3 regions of the Paenibacillus sp. WLX2291 genome follow, and region 2 is predicted to be linked to each of the others. Evidence: riboswitches for the same ligand, from Rfam matches in the RefSeq annotation. Region 2 holds a riboswitch; each other region holds the start of a gene.
What was found. Region 2 has a riboswitch for glycine ahead of sdaAB (L-serine ammonia-lyase, iron-sulfur-dependent subunit beta). Riboswitches for the same ligand answer to the same signal wherever they lie in the genome.
Positions count from the first base shown of each region.

Region 1 (8,048 bases), 1.6 Mb from region 2:
TGCTATCGATCAGGGATGGGATTATCATAAAGAAAAACAAGTTAAAATCATTGAACAAGGTGATGATATAATTGACCTGTTAAAGTTGGAGGAACTGGATGATATGTAATAGACAATGCAATCACAAAAAAGACTGTAGTTCTAAACTACAGTCTTTTTGGATACATTTAAACTGTTGCTACCAGATAATAAAGGAAACCAGAAATAAGAATGAGAGTTAAAAGTGAAGAAATGATAATTTGCTTAGAACTTTTTTTCTTCTGAGTAGCATCACTTTGTTTGTACTCTCTTACCGCTTTTATAATAATTGCTACAAGAAGAATCAATACTAAAACAGGAAGAATATATATAACAAAGTTATTATAGTTCCACATACGTTCACCCCCTAAGTAAAAAATTATTGAGGAGTAATGTTAAAAGCTAATGCCCAAGTCATTTCCAAGTAAATACCTGTACTATTTGCATTGTTAGCAGCGACTCGTGAAGCCAGTAGTCCAAAGTAAGCTGCTGTGATTCCTGGAGGAATGGCAGGAATAGCTCCAAAATAAGCAGCAACTATAGCAACCCCACCACTAGTTGCCGATACACCGGTAAGGTCAGCAGAAAACCTATTAGCTTCGCAACTATTCATATAACGGCTATAACCCCACCAGTATTGTTGGACAGCTGTATTTTTTCCAGCGCAAGATGCTGTGACCGATTTGCTGAGATCAGAAGTAAGAGGTGCTAGATTTTCAGACGTAATACTTAAATCAGAATGTGCCTTTAACTCGCCAGATTCAATTTGCTTGTTTAACGTATCAAAGTAGATTTTCTGCCCTTGTAGTAGCTCTAAATCCACCTCATCTTTTTGAGCTTTAGAATAATCTAGTTCAAAAAATCCATTCTCATTTACAGATACATAAGGTTTTAAAGCCAAGATATCTTGTTTTGTAAATTCTTTATTTTGAGTATCGCTAGCGAAGGTCGGCGTACAAGCTACTGTGAAAAGCACTAAAGCTAATAAAAAACCAATTGTTTTTTTCATTTTTCCTCCTAAGTATATGTTCTTTCTACATATAATTATTACTAAAATATACAATCAAGCCTCCTTCATTTATAGGTTTGAATACATTTTTAGTCTAACAAAATATTTTGATTGATAAAGCTTTTCGACAAAAACAAACTATTTTCTTAGCTAAATTGAGCCTTTTATCATTTACTATATTTACCATGAAGATCATTTAATTGGTATACAAGATATAACATTTATTACTTTGGTCTTATACACAAATAAAGCTTAGTTATTAAATAATCAATGTTTGAAAAATAAAATATAGAATGAATGTTATGTATACCATTAAGCCTTTCACGCTGAAAGACTTAATGTATATATGCTATTTATCGTATTACAAAGCCGTCTCGAGCTCCTGTGGCATCTCCGGCTCCAACTTATTACGCAGCCCGTACAACAATCCCGCCCCAACTAGAAACGCAACCGCATCCGCAATGACCAGCGACCACACGACCCCGTGGAATCCACTCATATGATTCGCAATAAACAACACCGGAATCAGCGTCACGCCTTGAATGATCGACATAATAAACGCCGCCGTACCTTGACCCGTTGCTTGGAAAATACCAGTGAACAGTGTCGTCATGCCAGTAATGAACAGCGACAAGAACGTCACATGCAAAATATAACTGCCCATCACAATCAACTGCGGATCGTTCGTAAACCAGCCGATTAGATGATCCGATACCGCATATACCACTACGCCAAACACCAGTGCCATAGCCACAATGACTTTAATCGTAAATCCGACCGTTTGCTTCATCCGCAGTTTATTCGCGGTGAACGAGAAGGCGATCAGAGGCACGACCCCTTCACACAATCCCATCAGAATAAACTCTGGAAATTGCAGCAATCTCGACGAGATGCCGTAAGCGGCAACCGAAGCATCGCCGTATTCAATCAGAAAATAGTTCAGGATCAGCGACATCGCACCAAGGAACACACTCATGATAAATACAGGTACACCGATTTTGAAGACATTGCTCATGATCTCTTTGCTGGCTTTGAACCATTGGATCGACACGCTTAGAAATTGGCTTTTGAAGCCCAGATGATGCGTGTAAAAGGCACTTGCGACCAGATTCGAGACTACGGTAGCAGCAGCGACGCCGGTCACACCCCAGTGGAGTACGAAGATAGCGAGTGCATCCAGTACGATATTGACGGCAACGCTCAGAATCATACCGATCATGGACGTAATTGCCGATCCTTCCGCGCGCACGATATTTTCCAGAGTGAAGAATAGGACGACGACGGGAGAGCCGATCAGCATGACGGTCACGTAGTCTTTGGTAAATGCGAACGATTCGGTCGTCGCGCCCAGCCCGGAAGTGATCATATCCACTAGCGGCAGTCCGACGAGAATGACGAGTAGACCGAGCAGCAGACTGCTGTAAAAGGCGAAGGACGAAACGTGCTTGGCGTCGTCGTAGCGCTTTTCACCAAGCAGACGGGAGATGAATGTACCGCCGCCCATACCGATCAGGTTGCCGAGTGCCATGATGATGGCGAACAACGGCAAAGTTAGCGCCAGCGCGGTCAGCATCGCTGTATTGTGCAGCGTGCCGAGGAAGTAGGCGTTTAGGATGGAGTAGATGACGCTCATGGATGTACCAAGCATCATCGGAACGGCAAAGTGGGCGACGGCTTTGGCGATAGGGGCTTTTTCAAAATAGTGCAGATTTTCTGTATCCATGGGGATTCCTGCTTTCTGTAGATAATTTGGCTGTTGAAATATTTGGTCTATCAATGATTGCCTTACAGTGTTAGTTGAGCCTTACACTGTTAGATGTTATCATGGGATGAGATGCTTGTAAAGCATAAACTTACAGTGTTAGATAAAATTTTTCGAGGGATGGATATAGATGAAAAAGCAGCAGCCTCAAATTTCAGAGGATAAGATTCTTGAAGCGTCGTGGGAGCTTCTCGGGGAAGACGGCATTGAGAAATTAAGTATGCGGCGGCTTGCCGATCGGCTCGGCATTCAGGCGCCTTCGCTATACTGGCATTTTAAAAGCAAGCAGCAGTTATACCAGCGGCTGGCGAATCATGTATCTAAAGTGATCGTGGATGAGCTGCATAGCGAGGGCAATTGGAAGCAGCAGCTGACCGAACTTGCCGTTACTACGCGTGATGTATTGAGCCGCTATCCGTGCTCCACACAGCTTATGATGATGACGCTGCCGCATGATCCGGACATTATCCGCTTCACCAACCGGATGCTCTCTTGTGTAGAGGAAACACCGCTGGCGCAGGATCAGAAGATGCAGGTTGTGACGACGCTGATCAACTTTGTGTTTTATTTTGTGCTGGATCATTATCAGCATCAGCGTAATGTGGAGATCATGAGTCAGGAGCAGCAGTCTACGATGGGCGATCATATGATGCAGGTGATGGATTCGATGCCGGATCAGGATACGTGGCTGTTCCGGCGCATGTTCCAGAATGAGCTGTTTGAGCTGATGGGAAGTGATCGGGCGTTTGATTTTGGACTGAAGGTGATTTTGCTAGGGATTGAGCAGGTGATTGTGGAGCAGAATATGGATGTGTAACTTTTTTCACTGATCCATTGCTCACATTGGCGGTACTATGTTAACATATCGGAATGGCAGTAATGCCTAACTAACTTCATATATTTAAGGGCTATGATTGCTGTGGATCACACTACAGCAGGAGCAGCTTCTGGAGAGACTGCGGGTACACCGCAGCGCCGAAGGGTTCACAATCTCAGGCAAACGGACAGAAGAGTACGAATAGATAGGTGTCATGCGGCGACGTATATGCTGCGGGGCACGTATGTATTTTGTTATTCTTGTGCGCTGAGAGATTGGATGATATCCAGTCTCTTTTTTTATTGTTTTTTATAGAAAGATAGGAGATCAAGGGGGACACACGATGACACAGACAGGATTAAAACGAGAACTTGCCAACCGGCATGTTCAGTTGATTGCAATTGGAGGAACGATTGGAACGGGGCTATTTCTCGGCTCCGGCAAAGCGATTGAGAAGGCGGGACCTTCGATTATTCTCACGTATCTGATCGTCGGGATGGCGATTTTTTTCGTAATGCGGGCGCTGGGGGAATTGCTATTATCCAAGGCGGGCTACCAGTCATTTACCGATATTGCGGAGGATTATTTGGGACCGCGCGCGGCGTTTGTGACGGGTTGGACGTATTGGTTTTGCTGGATTATGACGGCGATGGCGGATGTGATCGCGGTTGGCGTGTACGTGCAGTACTGGTTTGATATTCCGCAGTGGATGCCAGCGGTGCTATGTCTGATCGTATTGTTAGGTCTGAACCTAATGACCGTCAAAAATTTCGGGGAGCTGGAATTCTGGTTTGCCTTGATCAAGGTCATTACGATTCTGGCGCTGATTGGGCTAGGTATTGTACTGCTGGTGATGGGTTTCCGCACGGATGCGGGTACCGTATCGGTACGCAATCTATGGGAGCATGGCGGCATATTCCCGAATGGCGTGTCGGGCTTCCTGTTCTCGTTCCAGATGGTCGTATTCGCTTATGTTGGCGTAGAGCTGGTCGGTGTATCGGCAGCAGAAACCGCCAACCCGGAGAAAAGTATTCCAGCGGCAATCAACAAAATTCCGCTGCGCATTCTGTTCTTCTATGTCGGCGCGCTGTTCGTGCTGCTGTGCATTAATCCATGGACACAGCTGAGTCCGTCGGAAAGTCCATTTGTCCGTACGTTTACGCTGGTCGGTATTCCGGTGGCAGCGGGCATTATTAACTTTGTCGTGCTGACGTCGGCGGCTTCCGCTTGCAACAGCGGCATGTTCTCGACAAGTCGCATATTGTACAATTTGAGCCGTAAGGGGCAGGCTCCACAGCGACTGGGCAGACTGAACCGCAATCATGTGCCAAGTCAGTCGCTGTTCCTCTCTACGATTGTGATCTCTGGTGGTGCGCTACTGAGCAAGCTGTTACCGGGACAGGCGTTTGAGATTGTGACGACGATCAGTGCCATTTGTTTTATCTGGGTGTGGGGTGTCATTCTGGTGTGCCATATTCGGTATAAACGAATTCGCCCGGAGCTGCATGCGACGTCGCGCTTCAAAGCACCATTTACACCATGGATCAATTATGTAGTACTGGCGTTATTTGCGGGTATTCTGGTCATTATGCTCATCTCTGGTGAGACGCGTCCGGCGCTGTTATGTACACCGATTTGGTTTATTTTGCTGCTGGTATTGTACCAGCTTCGCGGGCGAAAAAGAGACAGTGAGCCGGTGTTGGAGACGACGAATACGTAAGTTGCAGATGAATGATAGCGGAGTGTCAAACATGCCGTGACAGCTATCAAAGAAACTATTATGTCCAGAAATGGCATACGAAACACAGTGCAAACAAATGCACCTATTTCATACGAGTAGGAGTATGCAGTACAGCTCATCTTCAAATATACAAACTGCAATCATAATGGTATGTGCGAACAGCTCTATGATCTATATATGCATAGAGCTGTTTGGTATTGGATTTCGCTTTGTCTCTTTTGCATTCAGGAGCACTCTGTCCGTGTTGAAAGTAACCAAGTGCCTAATGCTTGGCAATGACGATCATTGTGAATGTGCCTGTTGCAATCTTGCTTTCCGATATTCCTTTGGCGTTTGCTCATATGCCTTTTTGAACGACTGGATAAAATGGTTCACATGATTAAACCCGACGCGCTGTGCGACTTCGGTAATCGTATCGTCCGTACTGAGCAGCAGATCGCAGCTCTTTTTTAGTCGGTATTTGATCAGGTAGTCGTAGGGCGTCATATGGATCGTTTTGCGGAAGCTGCGGGTGCATTCGGATACGCTCAGATGTGCGATGTCGGCGATTTGTTGCAGCGTGATGGGATCAACAAAGTGTTGGTGAATGTAACTCAGCATGAGCTGCAATCGCTCCTGCTGCTGTTTGGCATGTTTGGGCAACTGCTCGGTGGACAATGGAATATGGGAAATTAGCGTGAACCACAGCTGTAGTGTCTTGATCGATACTTCATATTGCCAGCCCCAGCTTGCACCAGCGATCTCGAATGTACGTTTCATCTCCCATAGCATATCCAGAATGGCATGTTCCCAGTCGTGGTCACCTCGGATATCTAGCGAAACGAGGGATGAGTTGGTGTAAGGCGTTACGTAATTCTTTTCCATTACGCTATCGCCGTAGAAGGATAGCAGCTTTTCGGGAAAATTAAAGCTGGCGTACTGTCCGTCGTGTTCCAAATATGTAGCGATATGCAAAATGCCTTTGTTGATCAGAATCGCCTGTCCCTGCTCTAGATGGTGGTCGATGCCGTTCACCTGAATGATGAGCTTGCCACGGGTGGCGAGGGTAATTTGTAGCTCGTCATGCCAGTGCAGATCGTTAAAGCCGCGCCCTTCGGGGATGCTGTTGTGGGTGGTATGGGTGTACATGATGTAAGGGAAGGAGTCGTCGGGGTAGGCGATATGTTCGAATAGAGGTTTGCTCATAAGGGTTCTCCTTTGCTGCATTTGATATTTTGCATATATAGATGACGATATTTCGATATAAATGAAGGATATCCTTACACCGAGAAACAGAAAACGGTGATATTATTATATCAGATCTAAGGCTTATCTCTATAGCCTGTGCACAGACGTTCGGATAAGACCTCTATGAATATGGAGGCATGGTAATGAACAATCGTAAGATGTTTTGGGGTATTCATCCGTATGTATTGCTGTTTATTAGCATTTTGTCGGTATCGATCTCGTCCATTCTGATCAAGATGTCGGATACGCCGACTGCGGTGGCGGGCATGTACCGACTGTACATCTCCGTACTAATCATGCTGCCGCTCGTGCCATGGCGTACGCTGCGCACGCTACGGTTGAACGCAAGCGATTGGGGCAGTGTGATTGCGGCAGGATTGCTGCTGGGCATGCACTTTCTATTCTGGATGGAGTCGCTCGTGCATACGTCGGTGGCAAGCTCGATGGTCATTTTGGCGTTACAGCCGTTGTTTGTAATGATTGGTTCGTATTTTATGTTCAAGGAGCGGGTGGGGATAGCGAAGGTTCTCTGTCTAGTGGCGGCGTTATTCGGCTCGGTCATTATTGCATGGGGCGATATTGGCGTATCGCGGCAAGCGCTGTTCGGTGATGCGTTGTCGTTGATCGGGACGCTGGCAGTTTCGGCGTATTTTCTAGTCGGGCAAAAGGTCAGTCGCAAAATGAACGCCAATCTGTATAGTGTGATCGTCTTTCTGATCGGCGGTAGTATGCTGCTGGTGTATAGTTTGTGGAATCAGTTGCCGCTGACCGGATACTCTGGTGCGGACTGGACGTACTTCCTGCTATTGGCGATCATTCCGACGATGTTCGGGCAGTATATTTTCAATCTGCTGCTTCCATCGATTGGAGCGACGACAGTGTCGGTGGGCATTATCGGCGAGCCGGTACTCGCGATTGTGATGGCGTATCTGTTTCTGGGTGAGCAGATGTCGGCGTTTCAATTTACCGGCGGACTGCTCACATTGCTAGGCATGGGCATGTACTTCTGGTTACAATCGCTGAAACGTCCGATAGCGGACTATGTACCGGTGGATGAACCGATCAGGTGAATTCCATTGGCAAATAGAATGGAGTCAGATTTGGCATGAAATATATGCCGGATGGTATGATGCCTACACAAGTGATCATGATAGGAGTGGGATATATGGCAACATTTGAAGATTTGTTGAAGCTGGATATTCGGGTAGGCACGGTGATAGGAGCAGAGTTTTTCGCCAAAGCGCGAGTGCCTGCGATCAAGCTAGAGATTGATTTTGGAGAAGAAGTTGGTGTGAAGCGTTCTAGTGCGCAGCTGACGAAGCGGTATGAAGCAGAGCAACTGGTCGGTCGGCAGGTGGTCGCGGTTGTGAATTTTCCACCGCGCCGGATTGCCGGGTTCGATTCGGAAGTGCTAGTGCTGGGCGGCGTACCGGGCGAAGGCGATGTGATTCTGTTGCAGCCGGAATTTGACGTG
Region 1 covers NZ_CP176755.1:5,535,107-5,543,154, reverse strand. The annotation lists gene ACDE64_RS23690 (hypothetical protein) at 1-109, shown strand, start outside; gene ACDE64_RS23685 (hypothetical protein) at 168-374, opposite strand; gene ACDE64_RS23680 (hypothetical protein) at 398-1,027, opposite strand; gene ACDE64_RS23675 (MATE family efflux transporter) at 1,389-2,750, opposite strand; gene ACDE64_RS23670 (TetR/AcrR family transcriptional regulator) at 2,920-3,606, shown strand; glycine riboswitch at 3,727-3,807, shown strand; gene ACDE64_RS23665 (amino acid permease) at 3,950-5,326, shown strand; gene ACDE64_RS23660 (helix-turn-helix domain-containing protein) at 5,630-6,532, opposite strand; gene ACDE64_RS23655 (DMT family transporter) at 6,718-7,644, shown strand; gene csaA (chaperone CsaA) at 7,740-8,048, shown strand, end outside.
Region 1: it holds a riboswitch for glycine, as region 2 does, so the genes downstream of both, ACDE64_RS23665 (amino acid permease) here and sdaAB (L-serine ammonia-lyase, iron-sulfur-dependent subunit beta) in region 2, are expected to answer to the same signal.

Region 2 (8,048 bases):
CAGCCTTGTTGGCGATACAAATGCCGTGCGAGCCAGAGCTGCTGCGCTGTATTGCCGACACTTATATAGAGGATGAAAGGTTTGTTGATTATTTTGAAAGCTACGGAACAGACTTTGCGAGGTTCCTTCATGCTGCCATTACCGATTGGATTCAGCATATACAGACAGACTAAGCGCATTCCTTAGAACATAGACAGCATACCATTCATATATACGGACGCGTCCCTTTGTAAATCGGATTCTTTTGCTGCAAATGGGCAGGAAGCGGAATATCTGGGTCTGTGGAATTGGTATTCATATACGTATTGGGATACGCGTCCCGATACTGACTAGGTGTAATGCCCTCGATTGCCTTGAACAGCTTCATAAAGTACTTCTCGTCCTGAAAATGTAGCGTATAGGCAATTTCTTTAATCGAAGCATCTGAATGCAGTAGTAGCTCCTTGGAGCGACTGATTTTCATATCATTGATATATTTAAGTGTGCTGATTCCTAGCCGCTTGCGAAACAAGCGTGTTACATGATCTGGTGTATAGCCGAATTGTTCCGCCACCTCATGCACCGTGAGGTCGCCGCCAATATGCAGCTTGATCCATTCCAGCACCTGCCGGAAGCGGCGATCTCCACTATGCTCTTCTTGACTGTCTGTCATCTGCTCTATATATTGACGGGTCAATTCGATGAGCAGCCCTGTGACGGTGTAATCGGCAGCCAGATGACTATAGTGACGCGAATGAGCGATGTCCAGCAACTGCTGACACTGCATAAAGACCTTTTCCGGCTGATGTAGATTTAGAAATGTAGGCAGTAGAACGCTATGCGACAATGAAAACGAATTCCCGCTACCATCCAGCAAATGCGCTTCTTGATATTGCGCACGAACCTGCTGCTCGTCCACACATCTTCCCGCATCCTCGCTAAAAAAATGCAGCCAGTAAAATGAACTATCGCTACTAGACGGTGCATATCCGTCATGCAGCTGCCCCGGTCGGTAAAAGAGCATGTCCCCAGCGCCTACCGTATATCGTTGTCCCTCTACCTGAATATACAAACATCCACTAATGCCGATAATAACCTCATAATCCTGCTCCAAACTCAGCCGCTCATGATACCAGTTATCCTCGCAAACAAATTTACCTGATTTAAAATACGAAACCGGTTGTTTAACACTACTCTGCCAGATTTCTATACACATGCTGTTTTTCACCACCAAAAACACGATTTTATCGGTTTTATCAACCTACTAAACCTCTTATGATTTTCCTTGTAAGCGTTTTATCATTTTCGATGGATGTAACCTGTTCTCCTGCCTTTCTCTCCAAATAGTGGTTTATTGCATATACATATACCGCTTGGCATCCATCGCATTCAGGAGGTTTACTTATGATTACTCAGGCACAGAACAAACTTATCTATGAACATGGCAGTGAATATCTGGTGATCGAGCCATGGCTGGAGCATAGTGTGCGTGTACGCTCCACCCTGTATCCACAGCTGCAAGATGATCACAGTGCACTACTGGAATTGCACCAGCCGCAGTCTGCTAATATTCGCATTAAGGAAAATGGGTTTGGTTATTTGCATCATGGCAAGCTGACCGTCATTGTTGATCCGCACGGTAAGCTTACCTTTTTGAATCAGCATGGTGATATTTTGCTGGAGGAATACAGTCGGTATCGGTATGGCACGATTGCCGAGGAGGATGATATTACCGGTTATCGTAGTGATCGGCATTTTAATAGTGCCTTGAATATACCTGCACGTCAGTTTACGCCTTTGATTGGTGGCGATTACGGATTGACGGTACGCTTTGAAGGGGCAGCTAATGAGAAATTATACGGGATGGGGCAGTACCAGCAGCATATTTTGGATGTAAAGCACTGTACGCTAGAGCTTGCGCATCGCAATTCGCAGGCGAGTATTCCCTTTGCCTTGTCTAGTCTCGGCTACGGCTTCCTCTGGAACAATCCAGCGATTGGCGAAGTGACATTTGGCAAAAACCGCACCGAATGGCATGCACGCTCCACCAAGCAGCTCGATTACTGGATTACCGCTGGCGATACGCCGTCCGAAATCGTAGAGCGCTACGGTGAGGCTACCGGCAAGGTGCCCATGATGCCAGATTACGGAATCGGCTTCTGGCAGTGCAAATTGCGCTATCGTACACAAGACGAGCTGCTAGAAGTAGCCCGTGAGTATAAACGCCGCCAATTACCGATTGATGTAATCGTGATCGATTTCTTCCATTGGACCAAGCAGGGAGAATTTCGCTTTGATCCCGAATACTGGCCTGATCCGGCAGCGATGGTGCGCGAACTGAAAGAGATGAATATCGAGCTAATGGTATCCGTTTGGCCCACGATTGATAAGACAAGCGAGCATTTTGCAGAAATGTATGAACAGGGATTGCTTGTACGTACAGAGCGCGGTGTGAATGTCACAATGGAGTTTTATGGCAGCAGTGTCTTTTTTGATGCCACTCATCCGAAGGCAAGACAGTATGTATGGAACAAGGTGAAGCAAAACTATTACGATCTCGGTATTCGTATCTTCTGGCTGGATGAAGCGGAGCCAGAGTATACGGTATATGATTTTGATAATTATCGTTATTATGAGGGCAGCAATTTGCAGGTCGGCAACAAGTATCCGGCGATGTATTCCAAAACCTTTTATGATGGTATGACCGCCGAGAATCAAGAGCAGGTAGTCAATCTGGTTCGCGCCGCTTGGGCAGGCAGTCAGCGGTACGGCGCGCTCGTCTGGTCCGGTGATATTGATTCCAGCTTCCGTGCGATGCGCAATCAGCTGGCAATCGGGCTGAATATGGGCATTGCAGGCATTCCTTGGTGGACGACTGATATTGGCGGATTCCACGGCGGCAATCCGTCCGATCCCTCTTTTCGCGAATGTCTGATTCGTTGGTTCCAATTTGGCGTCTTCTGCCCGGTATTCCGGTTGCATGGTGATCGTGAGCCAAATGTGGGGTCGATTGGTTCTTCGGGCGGCGGTCAGTGCTTTAGTGGTAGCGATAACGAAGTATGGAGCTTTGGCGAGGAAGCATATCCTATTTTGACTGCTTATATGCATTTACGTGAAACGCTGCGACCGTATATTACTGATTTGATGCGACAAGCTCATGAAAAAGGCTCTCCGCTCATGCGTCCGCTCTTTTACGACTTCCCACAGGACACGTTCTGCTGGGAAACGGAAGATGTGTATATGTTCGGACACAGTCTGCTCATCGCACCAATTATGGAAGAAGGACAGCGCAGCCGCTCTATCTATCTGCCATCCGGTTCTGATTGGGTGAATGCGTGGACAGGCAACACTCATGCAGGTGGTGAGGTGGTACATACCGATGCACCACTGGCAATCACACCTGTATTTATTCGGCACACACAAGCGGCAGAATTGCAGCCACTATTTGCCGAAACTGTCGCCAGAATGAATTCTGAACAATCGTCCGTTTGATCTACTCGATATGAACAATCCATGTATGACAAAAAGAGACTGTACATCGCTACAGTCTCTTTTCTCGTTGGTTATGATCAGATCATGGATTCTAGCATCTATAGAAGACCAGCCAGAACAAGGATAGCATTCTGTCCTTCCATTCCTCTACATTCTGCTACTTCCACGTTCATATCTTGCATTGCATGCAATACCACTATACATGTACATCAAATTACTGCTCGTCTTATCCCCCGTTATTCTCGCGACGACGGCGCAGTTCTTCGGTAATCTTCCGTCCAGTTGGCGTCTGAGCCAGACCGCCGCGCGCGGTTTCACGATGCTCGCTTGGCATGGAGCGTCCTACCTGTAACATAACATCGACGACTTCATCCGATGGAATTGCGCTGCGCACGCCTGCTAGTCCCATATCGGCAGCAGCCAATGCGTTAACAGCACCTAGACCGTTGCGTACGATGCAGGGAATCTCTACCAGACCAGCCACTGGATCACAGATAAGACCGAGTGTATTTTTCAATGCCAGACCGACGGCATGCATCGCTTGCTCAGGGCTACCTCCACGCAGCTCCACCATCGCACCCGCAGCCATACCGATTGCAGAACCGACTTCGGCTTGGCAGCCTCCTTCAGCACCGGAGATGGACGAGTTGTTCGCAATGACGTAGCCGATCGCACCAGCAGCGAACAAGCCCAATACCATCTGCTCATCACTCCAACCAAATCGCTCTTGCGTACTTACAAATACACCCGGAATGATACCGCAGGAACCCGCAGTTGGCGTCGCAATAATACGTCCCATAGAAGCATTCACTTCGGACACTGCCAGCGCATATGACATCGCACGCGTTGAATATGCACCAGATACGGTTTCGCTGCCATTTAAGTAATCATATACTTTACGTGCATCTCCGCCAGTCAATCCACTTCGCGAAACGGTATCTTCGTGAATCCCACGGTGAACCGCTTCTTTCATCACTTCGTAATACGCCGCCATCTGAGCGATAACTTCCTCTCGCTGTACTCCGGTTTCTTTGACCTGCTCCACAATCATCAGCTCGGCAATGCTGCACGAGCGTTCTTCACACAGTCGAATAATATCTTTTAATGTACGAAATTGCATCTTGCTTCCTCCTTTCTTCGTTTAATCGAGATCAATAACACCCGCACGGGTAACATGCGGCAATGCAACGATACGAGTCAATATCTCATCTGCGGGTACACCGTCCAGCTCGATCAATGTCATCGCTTCGCCACTGCGCGATTTGCGATCCACATCCATAAAGCCGATATTCAGCTCCGCTTCACTCAGTGTACGCGTAATATCTGCCAGCACGCCTTTACTATCCATATGCTCCACTACGAGCGTCGGATACTGCCCTGAACCTTTCAGATCAAATCCGTTCAGTTCGTGAATCTCAATATTCCCGCCACCGATTGATGCACCTGCTAATTCAGCATGCTGTTCTCCCGCACGTAGACGTAAACGCACAAAGTTCGGATGTGGATAATTGCCCGATCCTTTATCAAATTGAATGGTCATACCCAGTCGATCCGCTTCTTCGGCTGCATCCGGCAGACGATCATCGTCCGTACTATAATCCAGCAGACCGCCCACCAGCGCCAGATCGGTACCATGTCCCCAATACGTTTCTGCAAAAGAACCGTACAGAATGATATCCACATGCTCCGGTTGCTGTCCAAGCAGCTGACGTGCCGCTCGACCTAATCGTGCAGCGCCCGCCGTATGAGAACTAGATGGACCGACCATAGAAGGCCCAATAATATTAAATACATTTTTGAAACGCATATGACTCCTCTTTTCCGCTGCTGCATCATTTGAGCAGGTATTGCTGATACATCCTTTTCTATGCTAATTCGATTGTGTGCAATCCCCCGAAGAGCACATCAAAAAGGACAGAGCAGGACCTGCGGCGGCCTGTGTGCTCTGTCCTGTGTACCTGAGAGTTTGGACGGACGATGCTGACGATCCGTTATACCCCTTGGGTGGCTGAATGCTCTCTCCAGAGTTGCGTCCGGCAGCGGTTCCTGGGACCTGAGAGATTGGCAAGCCGTTGGCTGCGGCTGCTTGCTCCTTCGGTGGCGGATTACGTGCCTCCGCTAACTCTCCCGCTGTCTTCATTCGCATATAGAAGTTACAATGAACACCGCCGTATGCCCGGCATGTTCCTGATCATTCCTAGCTTAATCCAGCCGCTGAACGCTGTCAATTGCCATCGGGAAAATAAGTTGCATATCTGACATGCCCTGTAAAAACAAACGCAAATCTAGGCAATCCCCCTCAGTCTACCCATTCTTCGGACGTCTCCAATAGAGGCAAACGGATCGCGAATACCGAACCTTTCCCCCGCAATGACGTAAAGCTCAGCACGCCTTCATGATCGTTAACAATCCGCTGAGCGATAAACAGCCCCAGACCTGTACCGCGAATCTGACGAGATTCCGTTGATCGCGACCGGAAGAACTTTTGGAAAATGCGCGGCTGATCTTGTTCCGAGATGCCAATCCCGTAATCCTCTACTTCTACCAGTACATGATCGGCTTGGCGTCGCACGCGAATATCGACTGGACGATCATCTGGTGAATATTTAAGTGCATTGCCTATCAAATTACTAATTACCTGAATCATACGATTATGATCGCCCAATATATAGAGATGGCGCTCTTCCACTTCCACATGCAGACGATCCCGAGATTGAATATCCCACTGCCAGCAGATCATCTTCACCAGTTCATCCAGTTGGATGCAGCTCATCAAATATTCTGCATGCCCCGCCTCAATCCGTTGACTATCCAGAAAGTCATCCAACAATCTCGACAGCCTTCCACCTTCAAACTGGATCGTATTCATAAACTCACGTCGGCGCTCTGCCGGAATATCCTCATACATCGACAACATCTCGATATACCCCATAATCGCCGATAATGGCGTCCGCAATTCATGCGAGACGACAGCAATCAATTCATTTTGCAGCTGCTTCGCCCGTTTCTCTTCGGTACAATCACGGAAAATAAGCAGAAATCCCTGATCAACACCACTCGCCGCATCGGTAATCGGGGTTAGATGGAGCGATAACAAGCGCTCATCCTGCATCTGGATTAGGCATCCTTGTTCCCATTCTTCATGCTGATCCAGATGCTGATTCAAACGTTCACCCACAATAAACGTCCCTGCCATCAGTTGCGATTGAATGCGCTCCAGCACTTCACTCACTGGCTTGCCATTGTAATCGTCTAGTCCAAACAGCATCTGTAACGTCGGATTGATTAACGATACGATACGCGCCTCATCGCACATCATAATGCCATCCTGCACCGTTTGCAGCAGATTGCCGGTAATGCTTTTCTGCATACGCGCAGCACCTTGCTCTTCCAGCAAGCGCTCTGTCAACTGCTGCAACTGGCGTTCATGCTCGCTGTTACGTGCCAGCGCCTGCTCCTGTTCCGTCAGATCATGAAGGAAAAAGGTATGCACTGCCGCCCCATCATTCAATATCTCGCTACGGGTTAATTCTGCTGTAAAGGTACTACCATCCAGTCGGAACGCCAGCACCGTACTACTCTCGCGATCTGGATTCGCACGACCATGAATGCGGATTAGATCTGACAACGGCAAGCCAGACACTTCGGTCAGATCACAGCGGAACATCTGCTCAGCCGCCGGATTCATCTCTGTAATGCGTAACCGGCTATCTGTAGATATGATACCGTCCACTGCCATTTTCAGAATCGCACTCTTCTGCGCTTCACTCTCCGCCAGATCGAACGTGCGCTCCACAACACGAATCTCCAACAATTCTTTATCTTTTTTAATTTGCAAAAATTGATATTCCAGTGTACTCACCATCTGCTGGAAATTGTGAATTAGCTTGCGCATTTCGACGATGCTACTTTTCGGCCATTCCAGCGTATGATTCTCACGTAGCTTTTGCGGGATATGACTGGTTGCGTCTACTAATTGCTGTAATGGAATAGCGACGCGGCGTCCGATAAGTTGAGCCAGTATAGCCGCCAGTAGAATGATGCCAAGCATACGCAACATCATCTTCAAATAGAAGCCATATACCGGATACAAGTGGTACGAAAACGGCAAAACAAGGATCAAGCGCTGATTATCATCCAGCACAGTGTTTAATACAAAATAAGACCGTTGCCACCGATCTGGTGGATAGACAGCATCAATCGGATACTGAGCATAGACGGATACTTGATTGTGCTGCTGCAATAAGGACTGCCGATAACCGGTACTTTCAGTGAATTGTCCAATCTCTGATTGTTGAATCGTCGTCGCCAACACTGTATTCTCAGCATCCACAATAATCGAATCGATGGAAAAGTCCTGTTTGTACGTTTGCATCAGACGCTGCTGCTCTGTTCCTTCCAATTGCTCCAGTCTGGAAATATATAGACGTGATGAACGCTCGACATAATTGGAACCCCAGTGCAATATATCTTGAAACTGCTGACTGCCGTTCACGAACAGAATCAGGATCGAACTGGTCATGACTACCATGAGCAAATACTTGAAAATCACACAGCGAATCGTCATATAATAGTAC
Region 2 covers NZ_CP176755.1:3,952,566-3,960,613, forward strand. The annotation lists gene ACDE64_RS16850 (MerR family transcriptional regulator) at 1-173, shown strand, start outside; gene ACDE64_RS16855 (helix-turn-helix domain-containing protein) at 206-1,195, opposite strand; gene ACDE64_RS16860 (TIM-barrel domain-containing protein) at 1,384-3,471, shown strand; gene sdaAA (L-serine ammonia-lyase, iron-sulfur-dependent, subunit alpha) at 3,698-4,591, opposite strand; gene sdaAB (L-serine ammonia-lyase, iron-sulfur-dependent subunit beta) at 4,613-5,278, opposite strand; glycine riboswitch at 5,502-5,611, opposite strand; gene ACDE64_RS16875 (ATP-binding protein) at 5,771-8,048, opposite strand, start outside.

Region 3 (8,048 bases), 180 kb from region 2:
CCTGCGATTTACTCCCCTAGACGCTTACCAAGAATCGCCAGATGTCGGTCTTCTCCATCCAAAATAGCAACACGTGGCAAATGACCCCAATCTTCAAATCCGAATTTGCGCAGCAGATTCAGACTTGGATCATTATGGGCAAATACGAAGCCGAGCAAGGTATGAATATGCAGCGCCGGTGCCTGCTGGATTGCGTAACTAACCAGCTTGCTGCCAATGCCTTTCCCTTTAAAATCCTCATGTACATACACACTCAGCTCTACCGTGCCATTATAAGCCGGTCGACCGTAAAACGTCTGCAAACTCGCCCAGCCAGCAATCCGTCCACTCTGCCATAATGCCCATAATGGACGACGCTCTGGCTGGTGTTCGTCAAACCATGCCTGACGGCTCTCGACCGTCACCGGTTCTGTATCCGCAGTCGCCAGACGACCGGGAATCGAAGAATTGTAAATGTCCACAATTGCTGCCAGATCTTCCTGACGTGCAATCTTGATCTCATATGCTACCGTTTCGCTCATCTCTCTACCTCACCTCAACAAAATTCTCTCTTTTGTATGATTCTAGTTGAGCATGCTACTGCTTGTAAATACGAATGGGACAATCCCTCTGCGATGACGATTTTGCCCAATCATCATGCTATGACATCAACGTATAAACGTGTTTCGTACGCGTACCGAACGTGAGAAATACAAATTCCACAGCAATGTAATAACAGCTGTCCAGATCATGCTACTCACCATGCTAACCGTTGGCGGCACGATGAAAAAGGTAAGTACAACGAGTGCCAGATTAATCAAAAGATACAAGCGTGCCATACGCGGGAACGAGCGTTTGCGCGTATACAGCAGCACGAGCAGAATGATTAACAACACCAATTTGATGCCTGCTGCCACCAGCTCAAAGCTAGACAACGACTGCAAATTTGTATCGTATACCGACAAGGCACGGTTCACTTCAGCTTGCATATCTGCCGGGAAAATATCCGGGTTGGCTGCGATAAACATAATAAATATGTAGGCGGGAATGGTGACAAAGGAAACGAATAGTCCCCAGTACATATACACCTGAAAAACAGCCATCCAACCGCCAAGTCCGACAAGCGGTGGACGATTATAATCCGGTGGTTGTTGTCCCGGACGTGGTTCATTCGGTTGCCCGTTAAATGGTGGCTGCCCGGGATCGTTAGGATTGGGTGGAAAATTGTTGTTCATTGGTTCTATTTCCTTTCTAGTTCTAATCTGTTCCCAGACCGTACAAGACGGCTGATCGCGGTCGCTACTCGGCTTGATTTTGAAGGTGTAATGATCCGGCTGCGAATCCGATGATACACTGCCAAATGATGAGCATAAGCACGCAAATCCCGCTTTCTCCAGTCTACCATAGCCAGCGTCAGAATAGTATTTTATCCTACATGACCGCGTGCACTTCCCTTTCCTGTTACGTTTGGCTAAGCCCGGTCTGCCTTTCACTCCATGCCCATAGACGTAACGCTTGCTGTCTATCCGATGCTCTGGATTGAAGGGTCATCACTTTTTTACGATAAAAATACTGACCGGTTTGCCCTGCAACTGATGGATCCGTTGCTAGAAATATAGCTGTCTCTGCTCCCTGCTCTGGCGTTTGAAAAAACGGTGTATGTGCTAGTGCAGAGAGCAAGCGTTTGCCAAAGCCAGTATCCCGATCCACACCGATACTCGTTGCAACCGCTCCGGGATGTAGACTATTGACGGTGACGGATGTGTCTTTTAACCGCTCTGCCAGCACAGAGGTAAAATACAGATTCGCCAGCTTGGATTGCGAATAGGCGCTGACCACATTGTACCCATCCTGCAAATACGGATCATCCCAGTGGATTTTGCCGATTTTGTAGGCGTTGGAGCTGACGACTATGATGCGAGCTGCCTTTGCCTGTTGAAGGGCATCCAGCAGTAGAGAAGTCAGCAAAAAGTGTCCCAAATGATTGACTCCGATCGACATCTCGAAGCCATCTGCTGTTTCCTTGCGAGTAGGATGAACGACCCCAGCATTGTTCAGCAGGACATCGAGATGGTCATATTGTTTGTAAAATTCAGCCGCAAACTCACGAATATTATCCAGTGAACCGAGGTCGCACGTCATCAGTGTGAGCTGATCGGAACCACTCTCATGCTTCGCTTGCTCCAGCGCTTGCTGTCCACGCTTCAGATTGCGACATGCCATAATGATATGGTGTCCTTGCTTCGCCAGAGCGATGCTGGAAGCTAGTCCCATACCGGAATTGGCGCCGGTGATGAGAATGGTTTTGCGATCGGTAGCGGTGTTAGCTGTGTTAGTGGTGTTAATATTTGCAGAATGAGTCATACGGTTGCTCCCCTCGATATGAAAGTGAAATGCAGATTGTTTTCGTTTACTGTACGTTTATTTCGTTGTTTTGAACTGTCGCATGTTGAACATTCTTGTATCTCATTGGCACATGTGTATTTTATTAGCGTATGTTTATGTCTATGTCATTAGTACATGCTCATATCTCATACGAATATATTTTATATTATGCAACCTTATATTTTAAGTAAACGTAAAGGAGTTCAGCAACGCATATGGAATAGGTATAGTATGGAATAATAAGGAATATGGAAAACGACAAAAAGCACGTAAAAAAGCCGTCGCCCTGTTCTGTAACGAACAAGACAACGGCATGTACTCACAAACAATATAAGGTATATTCCTCTTTTCACCACTATACATTCTTCTCATCCATATTCCATCGATCTTCGCTAGGAAATATGAATATTGGGGCATATTAATCCTGAGCGTGCGCACCATAAGCAGCTGCATCCAGTAGCTTGGACAGAGCAGCATCCAGATCGCCGTCCACCTTCAATTCCAGCATCCAGCCACGACCGTATGGATCGGTATTGACCAGTTCTGGCTCGGTTTCCAGATCGGGATTCAGGCGACTAACAACACCAGCTACCGGACAAAACAGATCGGATACCGTTTTGACCGATTCGATTGTGCCTACGACTTCATTCTCGCTCACATTGCGACCGTCTTCTGGCAATTCCACAAATACAATATCACCCAGCTGATGCTGGGCAAAGTCCGTAATACCAATCCGTACTGTATCATCGCCAATACGCTCTACCCACTCGTGTTCCTCACTGTACAACAGCTGATCCTTGATTTCGCTCATGATTATGCTCCTCCGGTTCCATGTCGTGATTGCATTTTGCTCAATGCCACAAGAGTATAGTAAGGAAGTTGGCACTGTCAAGAGGCTTGACATCGTTTACTCAATCAAGTATTAATATAATAAACATACAATTTTAACGTTTCTAGTGTTGAATGTTCGGAAATACATAACATCATATGTGAGCGGATGAACGTACAGGGAGAGACTGCCACACCGATGGCAGCGCCGAAGGAGTAAGCCGGAAACGGTGAATCTCTCAGGTATCAGGGACCTGTACCGGACGCAACTCTGGAGAGCATCCGGTGCTAATCAACGATAAGTGCACAGCGGATCACCCAAGGGGAAACTTGTTTTGAGCCATTCTGAATGATCGGCAGACATTATATGCTGGTAAGAATGTTCAGCGAGGTAACTCTCAGGTACCAAGGACAGGGAGAAAAGGGAATGAAGTACCGGATATATGCCGGTTTCTTTCCCTTCTCTTCCTGTCTTTTTTGTGCTTGTATACCGTTTCACCGCTCAAAATACTATTTCGAGGTGAATCCACATGACTGAATTGAAACGAACACCGCTTTTCCCGCTGTATCAACAATCTGGTTCCCCGCGCTGTATCGATTTTGGCGGCTGGGAACTGCCGGTACAATTTTACGGTATCCAAAAAGAACATGAAGCTGTACGCGAACGAGCTGGTTTATTCGACGTTTCCCATATGGGTGAAGTGATCATCAGTGGCGCTGGCGCACTCCGTTATCTACAGCATATGCTGACCAACGATGTTTCCCGTTTGCAGGATGCACAGGCGCAGTACACACTGATGTGCTATGACAATGGCGGCGTTGTGGATGATCTACTCGTTTACCGGATCGGTGAGGAGCATTATATGCTCGTGCTGAACGCATCGAATATCGATAAAGATATCGCATGGCTGCGCCAGCATTTGCCAGAAGGTGTGCAGTTGAAGGACATTTCGGAGCAAACGGCATTGATCGCTCTGCAAGGACCGCATGCGTCCGCCATTCTATCCAAAGCAGCTGGCAGTGATGTATACGCTGAATTGCCCGGCTTTTCCTTTGTACCGGAAGCGAAGTTGTTCGATGTGGAAGTGATCGTCTCCCGCACAGGCTATACGGGTGAAGATGGATACGAGATCTATACACCGGCTGCACAGGCAGATGTAATCTGGAGCAAGCTGTTGGAGATTGGTGAGGAAGATGGATTGATTCCATGCGGACTTGGTGCGCGTGATACACTGCGTTTTGAAGCGAAGCTGCCGCTGTATGGGCAAGAGCTGTCGGCGGACATTACGCCGCTGGAAGCAGGGCTTGGTTTCTTCGTGAAGCTGGATAAGGGTGATTTTATCGGACGCGACGTACTCGCTGGGCAAAAGGAACACGGTGCTCCACGCAAAATGGTCGGCATTGAGCTGATCGACCGTGGCATTCCGCGCTCACATTATCCGGTGTACCGCGATGGTCGGCAGATTGGCGAAGTGACTACCGGCACACAATCGCCGACATTGAAGCGCAATCTGGGCTTGGCACTGATCGAAGCGGATAGCGCCGCACTCGGTACGCCGGTCGAAGTCGAGATTCGCGGCAAGCTGTTGAAGGCAGAAGTCGTGAAGGCTCCTTTTTACAAACGTCAACCGGTGAACGTATAACACATTATATGATGCAACTGTAGCTGATGCTCCATGCTGCTGATGTTCATTGTTAGCTGATGTTCATTGTTATATGTGGTGTTTGCAGCTTCATAATTAGCATGACCGTATAGACAAGATCACAGCTACGAGCAGGTTCTCATTCACGGACAAATTTACTGTTACCTATCGTTCTAAATAGACGCATACGCTTGCAATCACAACGAAATGTACGGCTAGATGCTCAATAGACAACAAAATCTGGCAACTTCTCTTCTGCGATATTGCACGTCACGCAAGTCCACACTAACCGGTAGCTACGCTGCCGAAAGGAGTACAGCTTATGAAATCCCATCGTTATATCCCGATGACGCCACAAAATGAGCAGGACATGTTAGCCGTTGTCGGCGCTTCTTCCATTGAGGAATTGTTCAAGGACATTCCAGCTTCTGTTCGTTATGAAGGTACACTGCCGATGTCCGGTATGCTGGACGAATATGCGCTAACCCGTCATCTGTCTACACTGGCAGGACGCAATGCGGATACAGATCGCTATACAAGCTTTCTTGGTGCGGGCATTTACGATCATCATATTCCTTCCGTCATCAATCATGTGATTTCTCGCTCGGAATTTTATACGGCATATACTCCATATCAACCGGAGATCAGTCAGGGTGAATTGCAGGCGATATTTGAATTTCAATCGTATATTTGCGAATTGACCGGTATGGCAGTTGCGAATGCCAGTATGTATGACGGTGCGACCGCACTGGCAGAAGCCGCTTCGCTAGCAGCCTCTGCTACCCGCCGCAGTAAGATTGTCGCCTTCTCCACCATTCATCCCGAATCCCGCGCTGTTGTGAACAGTTATGCACGCGGACTCAATCTGGATGTGGTCGAAGTAGCTTATGGCGATGGCATTACCGACATCAGTGCACTGGAAGAAGTGCTGGATGATCAGACAGCGGCTGTACTGGTGCAATCGCCGAACTTCTTCGGTGGCATCGAGGGCATTCAAGCAGCTGCCGATCTCGCACATCAACATGGCGCACTGCTCGTCGTCAGCACCAACCCGATCTCACTCGGTCTACTGGAAGCACCGGGTAAATTAGGTGCGGATATCGTCGTCGGCGATGCACAGCCGCTCGGTATCTCGATGTCACTCGGCGGTCCAACATGTGGATTCTTCGCCGTTTCGCAAGCACAGATGCGCCGTATGCCAGGTCGTATCGTCGGTCAAACGACGGATCGCAACGGGAAACGTGGCTTCGTACTGACACTGCAAACACGCGAACAGCATATTCGCCGTGACAAAGCGACATCCAACATTTGCTCCAATCAGGCACTGCTCGCCTTGTCCGCTTCCGTTTATATGTCCGTGATGGGCAAACAGGGGATGCAGGATGTCGCTAATCTGAATGTACAAAAGGCTCATTACGCCGCACAACAGCTAGCACAAATCACAGGTTGCTCGCTGGCGTTCCAGTCTCCATTTTTCAATGAATTCGTACTGAAATTACCGCAAGCTACAAGCGCATCGCAGGTCAATGCCAAGCTGCTGGATAAAGGCTATATCGGTGGGTACGATCTCGGTCTGAGTTACCCGGAATTGTCTGGGCATATGCTGTTCGCCGTTACAGAAAAGCGCACCAAAGCCGAAATGGATCAACTGGCTATCGAATTGGAGGCATCGCTATGACAAACGAAACGTTACCAACCAGCATTCAGCCTATCGGAGAATCTACACCTGCGGTTGCATCGACCGAAATACAAGGCGATATTGTCAAAGAAAAAGCCCTCATTTTCGAATTGAGCCAGCCGGGTCGTATTGGTTATTCGCTGCCAGAATGCGATGTACCACAGGTGGATGTGAGCACCCTCATTCCACAGGACATGCTGCGCAGTGAAGCCGCCGCCCTGCCAGAAGTGTACGAAGTCGACGTGATCCGCCACTATACCGAGCTGTCCCGCTTGAACTTCGGCGTGGATAATGGCTTCTACCCACTCGGTTCGTGTACGATGAAATACAATCCCAAAGTAAACGAAGATGTAGCACGCTATGCTGGATTCGCCAAAATCCATCCGTACCAACCAGAACAAAGCATTCAAGGTGCATTGGAACTGCTGCACACGCTGCAAAACGATCTAGCTGCACTGACCGGAATGGATGCTGTCACCCTGCAACCAGCTGCCGGAGCACATGGCGAATGGACAGGTCTGATGATGATCCGTGCCTATCATGAGAAGCGCGGCGAGCATCGCACCAAAGTAATCGTACCGGATTCTTCGCACGGTACGAACCCTGCCAGCGCAACGGTTGCCGGTTTCCAAACGATAACAATCCCGTCCAACGAACGCGGGCTGGTCGATCTGGACGCACTGCGTGCTGCTGTCGGTTCCGACACCGCTGCACTCATGCTGACTAACCCGAATACACTCGGTCTGTTCGAAGAACAAATTACCGAGATCGCACAGGTTGTGCACGAAGCTGGCGGACTGCTGTATTATGATGGCGCTAACTCCAATGCGATCATGGGCATCGCCCGTCCGGGTGATATGGGCTTCGACGTTGTCCATCTTAACCTGCACAAAACGATGAGCACCCCACATGGCGGCGGTGGTCCCGGCTCCGGTCCGGTTGGCGTAAAAAACAAATTATTGCCATTCCTGCCTGAGCCAGTCGTAGAACAACAACAAGACGGAACGTACACGCTACGTTCTGGCTCCCCAGATTCCATCGGTCGTGTCAAAGCATACTACGGTAACTTCGGCATTCTCATTCGCGCTTATACCTACATCCGTAGCTATGGACCCGAAGGACTGCGCCGTGTATCGGAATGTGCCGTACTGAACGCCAACTATATGATGCATCGTCTGAAAGACCACTACATCATGCCATACGACAATGTGTGCAAACACGAATTCGTTATGTCTGGTAAAGGTCTAAAACAATACGGCGTACGCACACTGGATGTCGCCAAACGACTACTCGATTTTGGCTACCACCCACCAACCGTCTACTTCCCGTTGAATGTAGAAGAATGCATCATGATCGAACCGACCGAAACCGAAAGCAAAGAAACACTTGATGCCTTCATCGACACCATGATCCGCATCGCAAACGAAGCCAAAGAAACACCAGAGCTGGTACTGAATGCACCATACAGTACCCCAGTCAGTCGTCTCGACGAAGCAACCGCTGCTCGCAAACCAGTACTCAACTGCGCATGTAGC
Region 3 covers NZ_CP176755.1:4,130,761-4,138,808, forward strand. The annotation lists gene ACDE64_RS17665 (GNAT family N-acetyltransferase) at 9-521, opposite strand; gene ACDE64_RS17670 (DUF2569 family protein) at 648-1,214, opposite strand; gene ACDE64_RS17675 (SDR family oxidoreductase) at 1,441-2,343, opposite strand; gene gcvH (glycine cleavage system protein GcvH) at 2,783-3,175, opposite strand; glycine riboswitch at 3,362-3,458, shown strand; gene gcvT (glycine cleavage system aminomethyltransferase GcvT) at 3,723-4,835, shown strand; gene gcvPA (aminomethyl-transferring glycine dehydrogenase subunit GcvPA) at 5,158-6,513, shown strand; gene gcvPB (aminomethyl-transferring glycine dehydrogenase subunit GcvPB) at 6,594-8,048, shown strand, end outside.
Region 3: it holds a riboswitch for glycine, as region 2 does, so the genes downstream of both, gcvT (glycine cleavage system aminomethyltransferase GcvT) here and sdaAB (L-serine ammonia-lyase, iron-sulfur-dependent subunit beta) in region 2, are expected to answer to the same signal.